DNA from 4 places in the Photobacterium sp. Alg240-V54 genome. Region 1 is predicted to be linked to each of the others. Evidence: predicted binding sites of a transcription regulator. Region 1 holds the regulator's gene; each other region holds the start of a gene.
What was found. The regulator PurR, encoded in region 1, represses purine synthesis genes. The targets are predictions, from matches to a motif close to TNANGNAAACGTTTNCNTNA.
Positions count from the first base shown of each region.

Region 1 (3,202 bases):
GTTTTATTTAATATTTATATCATCTATTAGTCGATATATTTAAATAAATGATATTAAGCTATTATTTTTAATTTACATTCTATCGAGGGATGCTTTAAATAGCGTGTTAATACCAAAGTAGAATAAATTAAAGAGGCACTGGGCCTCTTTATTCTTAAGCGTCACTTAGCCAGTTGACGAATATATTTATTATAGTTTTGCTAGCAGTTCATTGCGTCTGCTTTCTGGTATTACTGACCAGTGTTGGCCATGTATAGCACCTTCAAGTGCCCATAACAATTCTATACTTAACGACGTTTCTTGTGTTTTTTGTAACGCCTTATAAGCTTCGAGTGCGCCAATGTCATGCAGTTGTTTGATAGTTTTAATACCTACTTTTTTGAGCATTCGTTCATTTGAAAGCCGTAAGTTGGGTAAGTCTTTAATTCTATCTGGTGTACAGCAGTCTTTGGCTTTTTTATCAGCTTGTGCTGCCTCAAGAGAATATTTTGCCTGCTCGACAATTTTCTCTGGGTGTTGCCACCATTCATCAAGAATAGCGTAATGTTTTGTAATGACAGGGAAACCACGTTTTTTATAAATATATGGTTCTAAACCCGCTTGTTTAAATTCCTCTTCTGTTTTCGCGTTTGCACGTAGGTGGAGTTTATTATTTACCACAAGAGCAAACATTGCTTCTCCTGCGAAAATACCAAAACCGCCAAACATAGAACGCGATTTTACATTACCTAAATGGTCTAATAGTTTTAATGAATCTTTTAATATTGGTTTGTCCATACTTCTACTCGGTGAATAAATGAGTGTCACCTAACATTAAAGTAGTTGTCGTTTTACTTTTATTAATAAAGTTATTTACATCACAAACGAACTACTTTAAATCATTCATGTATTACTCTATAAATAGACTTATCAATAGCGAAGTTTTATTTATAGTTTGTAAGTCTTTTGCTTACTATTATATGTATTTACATGAATCATTATATTCTATCTTTTAACAAGTGAAGTTTGAATATTGATGAAAGCTGATGAATATGTGATATCGCTCATATTTCTTGGTAAGAAACAACGTTTTAATAGCGTTTAGAGGCAGGGGAATTATATTGATAGGAAAAAAAAGCCAATATAATTATTGGCTTGATAAATAGATAACGCTATTAGCGTAGATCTTTAACAGATTTTCGTTCAACGATAGCAGGGGCCATTTCAAAAATTTGAGGTTCGTGATCTTTGTCTTTCATTCGTGCCATCAAAATTTTAATTGCTGTTTTACCTAAGCGACGTTTTGGCTGGTGGATAGTCGTTAGTGGCGGCGCAAAGTAGGGCGCAAGATCAATGTTGTCATAACCAATGATAGAAATGTCATTCGGTACGCGTAGTCCCGCTTGTTCAAAGGTACTAATCAGTGCCATCGCCATAATGTCATTAAAACAAAAAATAGCGGTTGGGCGATCAGTCATCGCAATATATTTCTCAGCAGCTTCGACAGCAGAATCACACTCAAAATCGCCTTCAAGGATCCAGTCTTGGTTAACCTCTAAATTTGCTTCTGTCATCGCTTTATTGAAGCCTTTTAAGCGCTCACGACAGGTCGATTTATCATTGTGGCCAGATAGACAACCGATACGGGTATGACCATGTTCGATAAAATATTTAGTCGCAATATAGCCACCTTGTTCGGCATTATCTTGAATTTTATCAGTATGTGGGCTTTCTGGGCCCCAATCCATGACTACCATAGGTAAATCTTTTTGGCGCTCAAGTAGATCCAATAACTTCTGATCGAGATCTGAACACATTACTAATAAGCCATCGACACGTTTTTCTGCCAACATGCGTAAGTAATCGCGTTGCTTAGAAAGGTTGCCTTCGGTATTACATAAGATCAGAGTGTAACCTTCACGGTAACAATACTCTTCAACACCATGCACAACTTCAGCAAAAAATGGGTTGGTTGATTTAGTCACCAGCATACCGATGGTACGAGTCGTGTTACATTTTAAACTGCGTGCCACTGCGCTTGGTGCGTAGTTAAGATCTTCAACGGCAGCAAGAACTTTTTTCTGCGTTGCTTCTGCGACAAAGCGCGTTTTATTGATCACGTGTGAGACTGTTGTCGTTGAAACACCAGCCATACGTGCAACATCTTTAATGGTTGCCATATTTATTCTTCTAATAATGAGCGCTAGAAATGATTCTAGCCAATGGTGTGGTACCAAATTGAGTAATCACTGAGAGATATAAAATCCATCTTATTGCGTTAGTCGTCTCGTTAATTATTCAATTTGGCACCGATTATGTATCTGTTACATACTTAAATAGTATCCAACAACAAAATCCGCATCTATTTTGCGGCTTTATAATTATTACATATTTTTCAAGTGTAATCGCTTGCGTTCACATTTTACTGAGTGTTTCGCGTAGTGCAACGATTCTATTGTTTTGGATTAAAATATTTGATGCTATCAACAAAAAAACGTAAATTTCAGCAAATTTATCGTAGTGTTACTGAAATTTACTTGATGGACTCATCATGTGTGGTTAGTTAACATGCTGATAATAGATAAGGGTAATCATGGATAGGATGGCGGTGAACAGAAACTTGCCAACCATAGACAGTATTAATCACTGCCGGATTTAATGCTTGCCATGGTGTGCCATCGGCTTGAATTTTTCCATGTTGAATAATTACCATCCGCTGAGCATATTGGGCCGCTAAATTAAGATCATGTAATACCACGATCACCGCTGCACCTTGAGCTGCCATCGTTTGTGCCATTTGTAGCGTTTTATGTTGATGGGCTAAATCTAAGGCTGAAGTTGGCTCATCTAACATTAAAATGCATTTATCATCGGCTTGGCTTAATTGGGTTAATACTCGTGCAAAATGGATCCGTTGTTTTTCACCACCAGATAAGGTGGGATACAACCGCTGAGCAAGCTCAAGCACATCGGTATTAGCCATTGTTTGGTTAGTGATGTGATTGATTTCTTGGCGAGATAAACACAATGGCATAGTGCCAAGTTCTACCACTTCTTTACAGGTAAAGCTAAAAGAGAGTGAACTGTGCTGCGGTAGAATGCCTAAATGACGCGCCAGTTCTGCGCGTTGCCAATCATTGATATCACGATTGAAAAATGCCACATCGCCACTTTCAGGTGAAATCTCACCACATAAGATTTTAAGCAAGGTGCTTTTACCCGC
Region 1 is NZ_UNRL01000004.1:149,091-152,292, forward strand. Features, by position in the region: gene G6R09_RS12435 (TfoX/Sxy family DNA transformation protein) at 190-777, opposite strand; gene purR (HTH-type transcriptional repressor PurR) at 1,155-2,159, opposite strand; gene G6R09_RS12445 (heme ABC transporter ATP-binding protein) at 2,543-3,202, opposite strand, start outside.

Region 2 (3,202 bases), on a different contig from region 1:
GACCACATGGTTAAGTTAGACGGTGCTAAGTCAGCCGATCCGCCCATGAACTCAGGTAATAATTGGCCATAAGCTTCAAGTGCATTTTGTGACGCTTTACGTGAGGCAATATTGGCTGGCTTTGCTTGTAGATCTGCAATGATCTTTGATGTTTCAGCTTCCCAGTTGGCTGGTAATTCACCATTGATGCGACGGCTAAATTCAGCCGCTAATTGAGGGTAAGCAGCACTATAAGCGGCAAACTTTTGATCCCACGCTGTTTCTTTAGCGTTACCCGCTTCAGTAGCATTCCAATTAGCCGCAATCTCTGTCGGAATTTCAAATGGACCATGGTTCCAACCGAGGAACTCACGGGCTGCAGCAATTTCTTCAGTACCCAGTGGTGCGCCGTGACAATCATGCGAACCGGCTTTATTAGGCGAACCAAAACCAATGATAGTTTGGCAACAAATAAGGGTTGGCTTAGTGGTTTCGGCTTTTGCAGCTTCAATCGCGGCATTAATTGCCTCAGCATCGTGGCCATCAACAGTGGCTATTACATGCCAACCATAAGCTTCAAAACGTTTCGCAGTATCGTCTGAGAACCAGCCTTCTACTTCACCATCAATAGAAATGCCGTTGTCATCCCAAAAAGCAATTAACTTACCTAAGCCCAAAGTACCAGCTAATGAACATGCTTCATGAGAAATACCTTCCATCATGCAGCCATCACCCATAAAGGCATAAGTGTAATGGTCAACAATGTCATGGCCGTGCTGGTTAAATTGCTCTGCCATTGATTTTTCAGCCAATGCCATACCAACTGCATTGGTAATACCCTGGCCTAATGGGCCGGTGGTCGTTTCAACACCCGGTGCATAACCATATTCTGGATGACCCGGTGTTTTTGAGTGTAATTGACGGAAGTTTTTCAGATCATCAATCGATAAATCATAACCTGTTAAATGAAGCAGCGAGTAAATCAGCATTGAACCGTGGCCGTTTGATAGTACAAAACGATCGCGATCAGCCCAATTTGGATTGTGAGGATTATGATTCAAATGATCACGCCACAATACTTCAGCAATATCTGCCATTCCCATCGGTGCACCAGGGTGACCTGAGTTCGCTTGTTGCACACCATCCATACTAAGTGCACGAATTGCATTGGCCAGTTCTTTACGAGACACCGCATTGCTAGAAGACATATCTGCTCCAAATAGTCATAAAATAATAATTGCCGTCAAAATAGTGGCTGCTTTTTATTGGCAGTCACTTAATTGCGTTTGAGTATTGTCTCAAATAGAGGCAGCCGACTGCAAACGTTTTCGTTTTTAAAAAAGCTATTTTATTCAATACTATGCAACTTACACCAATAACGCTTTTGACAACCAATGTCTGTAAAATTAATAGCTTAATATTGAATAAGTTAGCGTTTTGACTAAATCCTTACAGATTACATTGTTGATTTTATAACTGGTCGGGGTATTATAGACGTCTAGACGGAGGTAGCTCCATACATATAAACGTATGGAATGCAATGCAGTATCAGTATTACCGCTACCGTTCTAATAAATTTATGAATATAAGTGAGATCACTAATGGCTAAACACTTGTTTACTTCTGAGTCAGTATCGGAAGGACATCCAGATAAAATTGCAGACCAAATTTCAGATGCAGTCTTGGATGCAATTCTAGAGCAAGACCCGAAAGCGCGTGTTGCTTGTGAAACTTACGTAAAAACTGGCATGGTAATGGTCGGTGGTGAAGTAACGACTTCAGCATGGGTTGATATCGAAGAAATCACTCGTGAAACAGTACGTGAAATTGGCTACGTTCATTCTGATATGGGCTTTGACGCTAATTCTTGTGCAGTACTAAATACTATTGGTAAACAATCACCAGACATCAACCAAGGCGTTGATAAAGCAGACCCTAAAGAGCAGGGCGCTGGTGACCAAGGTATTATGTTTGGTTACGCAACTAACGAAACTAAAGAATTGATGCCTGCACCAATTACTTACTCTCACCGTCTTGTTCAACGTCAAGCGGAAGTACGTAAGAACGGTACGCTACCTTGGTTACGTCCTGATGCTAAATCTCAGGTAACGTTTGAATACGATCAAGGTAAGATTGTTGGTATTGATGCAGTTGTACTATCAACTCAACACAGTGATTCAATTTCAACAGCGGATCTACGTGAAGCTGTAATGGAAGAAATCATCAAACCAGTATTACCACAAGAGTGGCTACGTAAAGATACCAAATTCTTTATCAACCCAACCGGTCGTTTTGTTATCGGTGGCCCAATGGGTGACTGTGGCCTAACTGGTCGTAAAATTATTGTTGATACTTACGGCGGTGCAGCACGTCACGGTGGCGGTGCATTCTCTGGTAAAGATCCATCAAAAGTTGACCGTTCAGCAGCATACGCAGCACGTTATGTAGCGAAAAATATTGTTGCTGCTGGTATGGCTGAGCGTTGTGAAATTCAACTTTCATACGCTATCGGTGTTGCAGATCCAACATCTATCATGATTGAAACGTTTGGTACTGAAAAAGTACATCAAGATATTATTATTGAAGCTGTTCGTCAGCACTTCGACCTACGCCCATACGGCCTACAAGAAATGCTAAACCTGCTTCAACCTATCTACAAAAAGACCGCAGCATATGGTCACTTTGGTCGTGAAGAGTTCCCTTGGGAAAAAACTGACAAAGTAGACGTATTACGCGAGTTCGCTAAACTTAAATAATAATAAATTTAAGATTATCAAACACTAAGGGACGATTATTCGTCCCTTTTTTTATATCTAAAATAAAATAATCGTCAATGTTTATCCTGCGGTGTATAGTCTGCGGTAGTTATTCCCTACTCGGTGACCGATTAATCTAGGATATTTCACGCTATGACCCCGCTACAAAAGCAAGTACTTACTCACGTAGAACATTGCATCAAACATGCCAATCAACGCCTCAATAAACGACTGCAACTGCCCGCGGTTAATTTTACTCAACGTGGAAAAATTGCCGGTACTGCGCACTTACAAAAATGGGAACTACGCTTCAACCCAATTCTATTGGCTGAAAATCCAGAAGCGTTTTTAAATCAAGTGGTGGCCCATGAAGTTGCCCATTTAGTGGTATTTAAATTATTTGGCCGCGTGCGTCCTCATGGTCGAGAATGGCAACTGATCATGACTGAAGTGTTTAATGTTGCGCC
Region 2 is NZ_UNRL01000006.1:5,756-8,957, forward strand. Features, by position in the region: gene tkt (transketolase) at 1-1,187, opposite strand, end outside; gene metK (methionine adenosyltransferase) at 1,581-2,735, shown strand; gene G6R09_RS14530 (SprT family zinc-dependent metalloprotease) at 2,889-3,202, shown strand, end outside.
Region 2: metK (methionine adenosyltransferase) is a predicted target of PurR. The motif match lies at 1,294-1,313, and genes of this name have one in related genera.

Region 3 (3,202 bases), 140 kb from region 1:
ACAACTTGCTGCCTTATATTGTTAGTGGATTAGGCGACTTAGCCGTAGCTAATATTACCATTACTACTGAGCGCAAAAAGCAAGTCGCTTTTAGTCAACCAGTATTAAGTAAGATTTCAGAAGTTTTAATTAATAATCAAAAACAGCTCGCCTTCAATAAGGTAACTGATTTAAGTGGTCAAACTATATGGATCAGAAAAAGTTCAAGTTACTACCAAAGCTTACTTAAAGTTAATAATAAATTGAGGATGCAAAATTTACCAATCGCATCAATATTCTTTATTGATGAAACATTACAAGACTATGAATTATTGGAATTAATAAATTTAGACTTATTAAATGCAACGGTCATTGACGATCATAAATTAAAAATTTGGCTACCAATTTTAAAAAATATTCGAGTAAATGATCGCTTTGTTTTACGTAACAATGGTGAGATCGCATGGGCAATGCGTAAAGATAGTCCTAAGCTGATGACTTTAGTTAATCAATATATTAATACCGTTAAGGAAGGCACATTAATAGGCAATATGATTTATAACAAATATTTAGAAAATCATCGTTGGCTTGATACTCTGCTTGATCCTAACAATATTGACCGAATGGAAAAATTATCACACACTTTTTTCCGTTACTCAAAACAATACGATTTTGATTATTTAATGTTGATGGCACAAGGGTTTCAAGAATCTGGGTTGAATCAACATAAAGTCTCAAATAAAGGAGCCGTAGGTATAATGCAAGTATTACCTAGTACTGCGCGTGATCCTAATGTTGATATTCCTAATATTTATACCTCAACCAATAATATTCACGCAGGTATTAAATATATGCGTTTCTTACAAGATCAGTATTTTAGTAGCAATGAAATCGATTATGACAATAAAATTTACCTCTCATTAGCCGCTTATAATGCAGGACCAGGTAATATCAATAAAATGCGACGGTATGCTAAAGAGCAAGGCTATAACCCTAATGTTTGGTTTAATAATGTCGAGCTTATTACTCGTAAACATATTGGATTACAGCCTATTGTCTATGTTAATAATATTAATCGTTATTTCATTGTCTATAAGCAAATAATGAAACTAAAACGCTTTCGTGACTCTGGTATTCGACCGTTTATTCCACCATATCGATTTGATGGTTCAGTCTTATTTAAATAACCTATATCGATAGTAATGTTATGAATGTAATATAAGTGCGCACCTAACATGCAATGTTATATTATGCTTTTAAGTTAGGGATAGATAAATGCTTAGTACGACGTTCTTGCTTCTGGAAATACCATAATTTACGGTTTTTAGATGATTTTTTCATTACATTACCAATTACAATAAAAATAGAGTAAATATCATCCTATTATTTAGTCTTAATGTAAATTAATGCCGCTAACAACAACGCATCATCTTTACAATGTTAAATTGTAATATTGACTCGACAAATATACCCTACCCTTTAAGCTCACACTATTCTCCTTCAAACCTATCTTCATTATTTTTAACAAAATCCCCCCATCTATGACATTAACAATTAAAAAACAAAGGATAAATGACGCTTATACTACTACTTAGATCACAGAAAAAATCATAATCAATGATAACTCTTACTTCGAAAAGATGATTTTTAACATATCTAGCGTCGGATTTTTAAAAATAGCAAGCGATTGCGTAATTCCGAGAAATAAGTTCTTGTCAATTGCAAAAAAAAGCACTGGATTAAAAATGCGATATATATCACTTTATCTGAGAATGAAATCGTTCAGCATAACCACATAAACAGATAATAATCACACTGAGCACAATCCAATATGGTCTATCTACATTTTATACTCGGGTTAGTCGTTATTGCAGTATTAGCGTTACTTGCTAGTAATAACCGTAAAAACATTAAATATCGATATATTCTTCAACTGCTTATTATTGAATTAGCATTAGCATACTTTTTACTTAATTCATCAGCGGGTACTGGCATAGTTAAAGAATTTGCTGACGCCTTTAATGGTCTGCTTGCATTTGCTGCTGATGGTACTAATTTTGTGTTCGGTAATTTATCGAATAACAATGATTTTAACTTCTTCCTTAGTGTATTAATGCCAATTGTCTTTATTTCTGCATTAATTGGTATTCTACAGCATATAAAAGTATTGCCTTATATTATCAAAGCCTTAGGTTTCTTACTGTCTAAAGTTAACGGCATGGGTAAACTTGAATCATTTAACGCAATTAGTGCATTAATGGTTGGCCAATCTGAAAACTTTATTACTTATAAAGATATTTTAGGCGGTATGTCTGAGCGTCGTATGTATACCCTTGCAGCCACTGCAATGTCGACAGTTTCGATGTCTATCGTTGGCTCATATATGAAACTTATTGACCCTAAATATGTAGTAGCAGCATTGTTCCTTAACATGTTTAGTACTTTCATCATTCTTTCTATCATCAACCCTTATGATCATGAAGCTGAGATGGATATCGATGAAATGATGGCGGCTGAAAGTAGTGAAAAATTAACATTCTTTGAAATGCTAGGCGAATACATTTTAATGGGCTTTAAAGTTGCCGTTATTGTTGCTGCTATGCTAATTGGCTTCATCGCACTAATCTCAATGATTAATGCGGGCTTTGATGCTGCTTTTGGTATCAGTTTCCAAAACCTAATTGGTTACTTATTCTATCCTGTTGCATGGCTTATGGGTGTACCTGCTCATGAAGCGTTACAAGCAGGCAGTATCATGGCAACTAAATTAGTGACCAATGAATTTGTTGCTATGATGGACCTTCAAAAACAAATGGGAAGCTTATCGGCACATACCGTTGGTACGGTTTCAATCTTCCTGGTTTCATTCGCGAACTTTAGTTCTATCGGTATTATTGCTGGTGCAGTAAAAGGGGTGAATGAAGAAAAAGGTAATATGGTTGCGCGTTTTGGCTTGCGTCTACTATACGGCTCAACGTTAGTTAGTGTGTTATCAGCACTCATTGCAAACATCATGCTATAAACACTTCCGTTAATGATTAGGGGCTTCTTTTTGAAGCCCCTGTTCTATCTTGCCACATGATTTTCCCTTCCAATCTGGATTTCCTTCTTCCTCACCATCAAAATGCAACTAATTACACTGCCCACGGTTAAATAAGAAATATTAACTTCCAATTTTAGCCTCTTTAATTTGTATGATAAATAATTTAAATTTTGTGCCACT
Region 3 is NZ_UNRL01000004.1:9,474-12,675, reverse strand. Features, by position in the region: gene G6R09_RS11805 (lytic transglycosylase F) at 1-1,166, shown strand, start outside; gene G6R09_RS11800 (NupC/NupG family nucleoside CNT transporter) at 1,811-3,001, shown strand.
Region 3: G6R09_RS11800 (NupC/NupG family nucleoside CNT transporter) is a predicted target of PurR. The motif match lies at 1,655-1,674, and genes of this name have one in related genera.

Region 4 (3,202 bases), on a different contig from region 1:
ACGCTAATGGAGTGTTTTTTAAATAACTAGAAGTTATTTGATATGACTAAAAAGAATATAAAGAAGGGGGGAAATGCGGTTTTTACTGTTTTTTGCTGATAACTGTACAATTGGTGCAATATAATCCTCTAGATAAAGCTAAAAAAGTAAATCAGTTATCTTACCTTTTATATATATCTAGAGGAGTTAGCTACTATATTGGTGAATGTATGGTTATTTATTAATCATAATATCAAGGATCTGCACATCGGTTTGTGTCATTGAGCCATTGGCGAGCATTGATAAATTACGAATAGTACTGTCTACATCGTGAGCAACAATACCTTCATTGCCCGTTACGCCGATGCCATCTAATGCCATTAATGCTGATTTTACAGCAGAGCCAGCTGATGATGATACTTTCATAGCACAACTGGTTTTTGCACCATCACAGATCATGCCTGCAATATCACCAATCATACTGTTAATCGCTGCGCTGATTTGTTTAATATCACCACCAAGTAACCATGTCATACCCGCTACAGCGCCCATTGATGCTGTCGTTGCGCCGCATAATGCTGATAATTTATTTTGATAGCTTTTAATGTAAATCGCCATCAAGTGCGACAACATTAATGCACGAATAAGTTGTTCATCATCGGCATTGATAAATTCAGCCACCACCACAACAGGCATGGTTGCAGCTATTCCTTGGTTGCCAGAGCCTGAATTACTCATGGCTGGTTTCATTGCGCCGCCCATGCGTGCATCGGAAGCGGCAGCAGTACGAAGTAATACATCAGTTAATAAGCCTCCAGCAAGTAAACCGCGCTCCATACTGCGTTTAAATGTCGCGCCAACTTGGAGACCATAATTGCCTTCTAAGCCTTCAATTGAAAGGTCGTTGTTAAGTTGATAAGCCTGCTTAATAAACGCAATATCAGCTAATGGTGCCTGAGTTGCAAAATCAAAAATATCTTGTGCAGAGGCATCAATAAAAGGATTACTTGTAATAGATTTTGTTGCTGTTGATGTCGGTTGTGGATCGGCAATATAAGTTGTGATCCCGTCTTCTTCAATGGCTAACACATGGGTATGGCTATCTGCAATCGTCACGCTAGCAGAACGATCGGCGCTAAAGATGGTGACTTTGGAATAAAGAATATTACTGACATTGGCAACGCTAACGGTCACCATTTTTTGATCTAACATGTTTTTTGCGATAGCAACATCGTTAGCGGTAAGGTTTTTAAGCACTTCTAATTGTGCATTGCTATCACCAGCCACAGCGCCAGCCGCTGCTGCAATTTCAAGTCCAACCATACCAGTACCAGGAACCGTTACTCCCATACCATTTTTCATTAAATTGGCTGAAACCTGCACATTAATTGCAGTAATATTTTGATAATTTATATTGAGTTTATTCACAGCCATTGCTGAGGCGAGTGCAACGGATACAGGCTCAGTACAACCTAATGCAGGAACAACATCGCGTTTTACAACATCAATAAATGCCGGCCAAAATGTGTGTTTCATTGCAACCACCTAACGATTTATATAAAAAATCAAAAATTACGGATTTAAAGCAAATTCAAGCATTTGCCAAATCAATATGTAGCTAACGTTACATGTTAGTTATTGATTTTGAGTATACATTTAGTTGTATAGAAAAAAATCGTATATTCCCTACTTATAAAAAGGTAAAATAGAATTATTTTCTATATAAATTCCAGTAAGTGAAATAATGTTACATTGATCACGTTTTTTTTGGGATTATTTTTTATTTGTAATGTGATTAATTTTTATGGTGAGGATAAAAAATTTATTGTTATTAGGCCTAAATATCAGTTTATGGTGGCAGGGAGAGTGACTTTCTAGGTATCATTATAAGGTGACAGGGGATCTAAAGGCTGAGGCGTAATAACGTCAGCCTTTTATTTTCTCTAATAAAGTAAACGTTTGCGTTGGTAGTAAATGAGGATTAGCGACCAATGATAGCGGATTGAAACCAGACAATTATAGGAAGACATCATGTCTGTTGACAGTACACATAACACTCCAAATGAATCAACACGTGGTTTAGACCGTTATTTTCAAATATCAGCACGTGGTAGCAGCGTTAAACAAGAAATTATCGCAGGGTTAACCACTTTTTTAGCTATGGTTTATTCGGTGATTGTGGTACCCAGTATGTTGGGCGCTGCAGGGTTTGATCAAAGTGCAGTATTTATTGCTACCTGTTTAGTGGCGGCTTTTGGTTCATTGTTGATGGGGCTATGGGCACGTTTGCCAATGGCTATTGGTTGTGCGATATCATTAACGGCTTTTACTGCATTTAGTTTAGTGCTCGGACAAGGCGTCAGTATTCCGGTTGCATTAGGTGCGGTGTTCTTGATGGGCGTGGTGTTTACTTTTATTACGGTTACCGGTATTCGTGGTTGGATCATGAGAAACATGCCAACCGGGATTGCACACGGCACAGGTATCGGTATTGGTCTGTTTTTATTGTTGATTGCTGCCAATGGTGTCGGTCTGGTTATTAAAAATCCGCAAGCGGGTTTGCCCGTTGCTTTTGGTGATTTTGTGTCACTGCCAGTGATTATGTCGTTGGTGGGTTTAGCGGCTATTCTTGGGCTTGAAAAGCGTCGTGTGCCTGGTGGTATTTTACTGGTAATTATTGCGATTTCTGTGTTTGGATTGATTTTTGATCCCAATGTGAAATACCACGGTTTGTTTGCATTACCAACATTTGGCGGTGACGGCTCATTATTAGGCTCTCTTGATATTATGGGCGCGCTTAATCCGGTGATTTTACCGACAGTATTAGCGTTAGTGATGACGGCTATTTTTGATGCAACGGGTACCATTCGTGCGGTTGCAGGCCAAGCGAATTTATTGACAGAGCGCGGTAATATTATTAGTGGTGGTAAAGCATTAACCGCCGATTCAGTTAGCAGCATTTTTGCCGGCTTTGTGGGTGGCTCACCAGCTGCGGTTTATATTGAATCAGCAGCAGGCACGGCAGCGGGTGGTAAAACTGGTTTGACGGCAACAACGGTTGGTCTGTTATTTGTATTGATGCTGTTTTTAGCACCGTTAAGTTATTTAGTACCGTCTTATGCGACCGCGCCTGCATTAATGTATGTTGGTTTATTGATGCTTAGTAATGTTAGTAAGCTAGATATGAACGACTCTGTTGATGCGTTATCAGGGTTGTTATGTG
Region 4 is NZ_UNRL01000001.1:1,247,622-1,250,823, forward strand. Features, by position in the region: gene G6R09_RS05335 (serine dehydratase subunit alpha family protein) at 214-1,515, opposite strand; gene G6R09_RS05340 (NCS2 family permease) at 2,011-3,202, shown strand, end outside.
Region 4: G6R09_RS05340 (NCS2 family permease) is a predicted target of PurR. The motif match lies at 1,927-1,946, and genes of this name have one in related genera.